2 linked regions of the Prochlorococcus marinus str. MIT 0918 genome follow. Each later gene encodes a partner of the first gene's protein in a complex. Links are inferred from orthologs where the notes say so. Each region holds a gene or a part of one and is shown in the gene's direction. Other genes may lie near its edges. The genes, in order: prmC and prfA.

The links.
Region 2: the proteins of prmC (region 1) and prfA are in contact, whole or in part, in a crystal structure (PDB 2B3T), measured with the Escherichia coli proteins. The link is inferred for Prochlorococcus marinus str. MIT 0918 from one-to-one orthologs.

What each region holds. Positions count from the first base shown.
Region 1 is NZ_CP114780.1:1,594,373-1,597,528, forward strand. The notes cover bases 279-3,108. They hold prmC (peptide chain release factor N(5)-glutamine methyltransferase), read left to right. Parts: upstream 279-1,167; coding sequence 1,168-2,049; downstream 2,050-3,108. Other genes in these bases: O5636_RS08640 (2Fe-2S iron-sulfur cluster-binding protein), read left to right, coding at 279-295; psbM (photosystem II reaction center protein PsbM), read left to right, coding at 437-589; O5636_RS08650 (acyl-CoA thioesterase), read left to right, coding at 717-1,163; O5636_RS08660 (L-threonylcarbamoyladenylate synthase), read left to right, coding at 2,065-2,655; minE (cell division topological specificity factor MinE), read right to left, coding at 2,990-3,108. Also shown: more of O5636_RS08640, read left to right, coding at 1-278; more of minE, read right to left, coding at 3,109-3,156. UniProt on the Escherichia coli protein: Methylates the class 1 translation termination release factors RF1/PrfA and RF2/PrfB on the glutamine residue of the universally conserved GGQ motif, i.e. on 'Gln-235' in RF1 and on 'Gln-252' in RF2.
Region 2 is NZ_CP114780.1:1,044,469-1,047,774, reverse strand. The notes cover bases 37-3,016. They hold prfA (peptide chain release factor 1), read left to right. Parts: upstream 37-967; coding sequence 968-2,065; downstream 2,066-3,016. Other genes in these bases: alr (alanine racemase), read left to right, coding at 2,657-3,016; O5636_RS05755 (HNH endonuclease), read right to left, coding at 2,074-2,580; rpmE (50S ribosomal protein L31), read left to right, coding at 655-936; rpsI (30S ribosomal protein S9), read left to right, coding at 193-603; rplM (50S ribosomal protein L13), read left to right, coding at 37-188. Also shown: more of rplM, read left to right, coding at 1-36; more of alr, read left to right, coding at 3,017-3,306. UniProt on the Escherichia coli protein: Peptide chain release factor 1 directs the termination of translation in response to the peptide chain termination codons UAG and UAA.

The sequences.
Region 1 (3,156 bases):
AGTTGCCTTAAAAGAGGGACTTGAACTTTATGGTTTTAAAGGGAGTATTGGAAATTGCGGAGGGTGTGGACAGTGTATTACCTGCTTTGTTGCTATTGAAGGTGGAGATAAAAACTCTCTTTCTCCTCTAACAGAGGTTGAAAAAATAAAACTTAGGAATAGGCCTTCTAATTGGCGATTGGCTTGTCAATGCCTTGTCAATTCTTCTTTGGTTGTTCTTACTAAGCCTCAAGCCCCTCCAGCTAATTGTCAAAATTTGGTTCAAGAAGCTTTATCTAAGGTTCTTCCAAAATGATTTGGGCTATTTGCAACTAAAAATTTAAAAATACATGCTTTCTCGTTACAAGATCTCATTTTGCAAGCTCTTTACGTTTGAGATGTGTCTTCTGCCTTTATAGTTGAATCAATTAATTTGATTTAGCGGCTTCTTGAGTTCATGGAAACCACAAATTTCGGTTTTATTATCAGCTTGCTTTTCGTTGGAGTTCCAACGATTTTCCTAGTAGGACTATATATCTCCACAAGTGACGGAGAAAAATCAAGCTTTTTCTCAGATTCAGGTAAAGGAAAGCTAGGACCTAAGGCTTAGTTTTTAAAACCTCATCCAGAAGTTTTTCAATAGAAGCTCTTTTTTCCTTAGAGCTTCTATCTCTTTATGTGATTTGGTTCCAAAACTTTTCAAGCTTAGGACTCTTTTCAGAAGAGGTTTATAGGGTATGGATGAAAAAAATGAGATAAAACCTTGGGTGCTTCAAAAAGTTGTATTACCTCAGCACACAGACCATGCAGGAGTTATGTGGCATGGCTCATATTTGATGTGGCTTGAAGAGGCACGAGTTCAAGCTCTTTCTAAGGTTGGGTTAAGTTATGGGGATTTGTCCTTGCAAGGGTATGAAATGCCAGTAGTGGACTTAAGAGTTAAATATATTTCTCCACTTTTGCATGGTGATAATGTTCTACTTAAAAGTTGGATCTATCAAGGCAAAGGACCCCGATGGAGATGGGAAACTCATCTTTCCAAGGATTCTGAAAAATCTGCTGCGATAGCCGTTGTTGATCTTGTTATTCTTAGAAGAGATAATTCAGGTGATCATTTATTGAGAAAAGGACCAAATCATATTTCCAAAGCACTTATTGCTTTGCAGGCTGGGTCAACTTTTTAGAGAAATGCCTTTAGACACATTTTATTCCTCAAAACAAATCTTGAATTGGAGAAGAGATCAGTTATTAAAAGGAGGTAGAGCTGTAGATCTTGATTGGTTGTTAGATATAGGAGGAGGACTAGGTTGGAGTACAGTCCAAAAGATAAAAATTTTTCAAAATACTAGTCATAAGCTTGATTTTTCACTTGATGAGCTTGCTTTGCTTTGGACTAAACATTTAAATGATCACACTCCACTTCAGTATCTTTTGGGGAGGTGTCCATGGAGAGATTTTGAGTTAGAAGTAAACTCTTCTGCTTTGATACCTCGCCAAGAAACAGAACTTTTGGTCGATATAGCTTTAAATAAAGCTCTATCCTTAGGTAATAATTTTTCAAGATGGGCAGATCTAGGTACAGGCTCAGGTGCACTTGCAGTTGCTTTAGGAAGATCTTTGCCTGACTCGTATGGCCATGCAGTTGATTGCAGTAAAGATGCGCTTGAGCTGGCTAAAAAAAATATAAAAGGATTAGTAATGAATGCTGAGATTCTTTTGCACTTAGGTTATTGGTGGGAGCCTTTAAGATCCTGGTGGGGTGAATTTGATTTGGTTGTTGCAAATCCTCCTTATATTAGTAATGCAAAATTGCAAGATCTTGATTTAGTGGTTAGAGATCATGAACCACATTTGGCACTTTCTGGAGGCAAGGATGGCATGAACTCTTTACGCGAAATTGTTCAAGGAGCTATGAAAGGCCTCCGGAAGGGAGGATGGTTGTTATTGGAACATGATTTTGACCAAAGTGATTCGATTCTGGAACTTTTAAGGAATGAAGGTTTAGATAAAGTTAATTTTGAAAATGATCTTGAAGGTGTTCGTCGGTTTGCATTGGCTAGGCATCCTTAATTCGATAGTTTTGTAATGGATAAACCTTTTACACAATCAAACGAATTACTTTTTTTTCTGGAAAAAGGTTCAGCTGTTGTTTTCCCCACTGACACATTGCCTGCGTTGGCAACTTTGCCTAAGAATGCTTCCAGATTATGGGAAATCAAAAAACGCCCTCTCAATAAGCCTTTAATTCTTATGGGGGCATCAGAAGAAGATTTATTTGAGGCTGTTTTGCCAAATGCATTAGAAGATGCCTCTCGAATGAGTTCGATTTATTGGCCAGGCTCTCTAACTATGGTTCTGCCTTCTTTTGGTGAAAATCTTCAACAACTTAATTTATCGGGCAGTTCTATAGGCATGAGAATTCCTGCATGCGATTTAGCAATAGACTTTCTAAAAAAAAGCGGACCTTTAGCTACCACAAGTGCAAATTTTTCAGGACAATGCCCTTCTGTTGAACCCTTAGAAGTTGCAAAGTGTTTTCCTGAATTACCTTTTTTAGGCCCTATCCCTTGGCCATCCCAGTCAGGAGAAGCCAGCACTGTTATTGAGTGGAAGTCATCAGGTGTTTGGAGTTTATTGAGAAAAGGTGCTGTCCTACCTATAGAGTTATATCAATAATGGGTTGGCTTTTTTTATTAGTTTTAATTCTCCAGGCTTTCTTTCATTGGATTTTAAATCCTTTCATAGTTGCTAGTACTGGTTTCTTTGAGCTTAGAAGCTTGGGGATATTAATTTTATTTTTATTGGTTTGGTTATTCTCAGGCAAAGATACTTTCAAAATTTCTAAAGGCTCTAGATGATTTTATGCCGGCTAACAGATTTGAACTGATGACCTTCGCTTTACAAAAGCGCTGCTCTACCGCTGAGCTAAGCCGGCATGTTTTTATAGATTAGTTGAATGAGGAATGATTTCCAAATAATTAGTACGAGGATAAAAAATTAGTATTTAGCATCAGCTTTCAATAGAGGCTTGGTTGGGGACTTCTTCTGATGTCTCAGTAGATTGTTTTTCTTTCATTTTTATTTCTCCTGTTAGGGTTCTTTTGATAGGTAAATTTGCTACTAATGCAGTCATTCTATCTTCTGTTTCCAGGCTTACTGCCCCACCATCCATATCTA
Region 2 (3,306 bases), 550 kb from region 1 along the record:
TTGAAACTTTTAATGCTCTTCAGGAACGTATACCCGAAAGAATTATTGAAAAAGCAATTAAAGGTATGCTTCCTCATAATGCACTGGGGAGACAATTATTTCGAAAATTAAAAGTCTATAGAGGTTCTGAGCATCCTCATGCTGCTCAAAATCCACAAATTCTTAAACTTAATTCTATTTCTAATTAGTTAAATGAATAATTCACCTAAAAATACTGTTGTCTACTGGGGTACTGGCCGAAGAAAAACTTCTGTGGCCCGTGTTCGCTTAGTTCCTGGTACTGGCAAAGTAACTATTAATGGTAGAGCTGGTGAGCACTATTTAAATTTCAACCCTGCATATCTTTCTGCTGTTAGAGCTCCATTAATAACACTTGGTTTGGCTGATGCATATGATGTTTTGGTCAATGTTTATGGTGGTGGCTTAACAGGTCAATCAGATGCCATTAAGCAAGGTGCAGCAAGAGCTCTTTGTGAATTGTCTGCTGATAATCGTAAGCCATTGAAAAATGAAGGCCATTTGAGTAGAGATCCACGAGCTAAAGAGAGAAGAAAATATGGCTTAAAGAAAGCGCGTAAAGCTCCTCAGTTCTCTAAGCGTTAAACATCTTATTTTTATTTATTATTAATTAATTGATTTTTATTATTTAAAAAAATGCCTAAAAAAGATATACATCCCAAATGGTATCCAGATGCAAAGGTTATTTGTAATGGAGAAGTAGTTATGACTACTGGTTCCACTCAGCCAGAGATTCATGTTGATGTTTGGAGTGGGAATCATCCATTTTATACGGGAACACAAAAGATTTTAGATACAGAAGGTAGAGTGGATCGTTTTATGAGGAAATATGGTATGGAAAATTCAGCTCAGGATTCTAAGAATGAACCATCTAAAAAGACACAATCAGCTGAAGACTCATCTTCTAAAAACTCTTAAATTTTTTCAATATATAGGAAGTTGATGTGGTATGGACACTTCAACCCTTAAAGCAAGATTAGAAACAGCATGTTCAAGTTTTAAAAACTTAGAGCTTCAATTAGCTGATCCTGATGTTGCTTCAGACCCTAAACGACTTGAAACTATAGCCAGAGAAAGATCTCGTTTAGAGCCTTTAGTTTTAGACTATCAGCAGCTTCAATCTACTGAGATTGATCTACTCGAAGCAAAACAGTTCTTGCGGGAAAGTAAGTCTGATAAAGAGATGGAGGAACTTGCTCAGGAAGAGTTACAGAAATTAGAACATATAGAACAGGTTTTGTTGAAGCGTTTAACTATTGCTCTTTTGCCAAAGGATCCTAGAGATGAAAGAAGTGTAATGCTTGAGATTAGGGCTGGAGCTGGAGGTGATGAAGCATGTATATGGGCCGGTGATTTAGCTAGAATGTATGAAAGATATAGCTTGAAAATTGGTTGGTCTGTTAAGCCAATGAGTGCTACTGAAGCAGATCTAGGTGGCTTTAAAGAATTGATTATTTCTGTTAAAGGTGAATCAGTATTTAGTCAATTAAAATTTGAAGCAGGAGTTCACAGGGTGCAACGGGTACCCGCTACTGAATCTCAAGGGAGAGTCCATACTTCCACAGCTACTGTTGCTGTTATGCCAGAGGCAGATCCAGTAGAAGTAAAACTAGATCCTACTGAATTAGAAATTAGTACGGCCAGATCTGGAGGAGCGGGTGGCCAAAATGTAAACAAAGTGGAAACAGCAGTTGATTTATTGCATAAACCCACTGGGATTAGGGTTTTTTGTACTCAAGAAAGATCTCAGTTGCAAAATAGAGAACGAGCTTTGGAAATTTTGAGGGCTAAATTATTAGAGAGAGAAATAGAAGAAGCCAATGCTAAAGAGCGATCTGCCAGATTGGCTCAAGTTGGCACTGGAGATAGAAGTGAAAAAATCAGAACTTATAATTATAAAGACAATCGTACTACTGATCATAGATTGGGAGAAAATTTTCCACTAGAAAACGTTCTTGAAGGACAATTAGATGATTTAATTAGCGCTTGCATTGCTGAAGAGCAAAGATTGAAAATGGAAGAGTTGGGGCAACAATCAGATTTATAGTTTTTTAGTTACCTGCTGTATCCAATAACATATTTACTCCATTCCTTATGAAAGCCCGAATCAATTTGTTTTGTCGCCTCAAAACTTAGATTGCCAAATGGTTTATGAGGCTTTCTTTTTAATGGCATATTTGCTTCTTTGGGGGTACGATTCCCTTTTTTGATATTGCATGAAATACAGGCTGTAGTAACGTTTTGCCAATTATCTTCTCCACCTCTACTTCTAGGCATTACATGATCGATAGATAACTTCTCACCCCGATATCCGCAGTATTGGCAAAAGTAGTTATCTCTTTTAAGAATATTCTTTCTATTCAGTGCTAATTCCCTATAAGGAACTTTAATAAAGTATCTCAGACGTATGACAGTAGGTAGCTTTAGATCATTCCTAATTTGATGATTTGTATCTTCTTCTAAACTTTCGGCTTTACCTTTTAACATCAACACTGTGGCTCTTCGCCAACTAGTGATGTTCAATGGCTCATAGGAGGCATTTAACACTAGAACTTGGCTCATTCCAGTTCCAGCTAATTAATTAAATTCATGTTACTTGCATTAAAAGAATCCTGCTGTTTTATCTATTAATTCTTCTATGCTTTTCGATAAGATTGATCCACGTCAAAGAGCTTGGGTAGAAGTTTTTCCTTCAGCGATTACGCAAAACACATTAGCTATTAAAAGCCTTTTGTCAGATAGCTGTTTGTTGATGGCAGTAGTAAAGGCTGATGGTTATGGTCATGGATCAGAAACAGTTGCATCTGCAGCTTTGAGAGGTGGGGCAGATAGTTTAGGAGTCGCTACTTTGCAGGAAGGGATTGATCTAAGAAAAGTTGGTTTAATTTGTCCGATTCTTGTTTTGGGTAATTTAGTTACTTCTGAAGAGTTAGATATTTGCTTGAAGGCTGATTTAATGCCCACTATCAGCTGTATTCAACAGATAAAGCTATGTCAAAAAATTGCTGAAGCTAATTCTACTAAGTTTAATGTTCATATAAAGATTGATACTGGAATGACCCGATTGGGTTGTGATTTGGCAATTGCTTCGGAGTTAATTTATTTAATTGATAATCTTCCAAATATTATTTTGAAAGGAATTTATAGTCATCTTGCTTTGGCTGATGGAGAATCTGATAATTATGCTGAGAAGTTCACATCTCTTCAAAAAACAAAATTTGAAAAGTTTATTTCTCATGTAGCTGACCGATCTCATTCATGTTGTATACATTTGGCTAATTCAGCAGG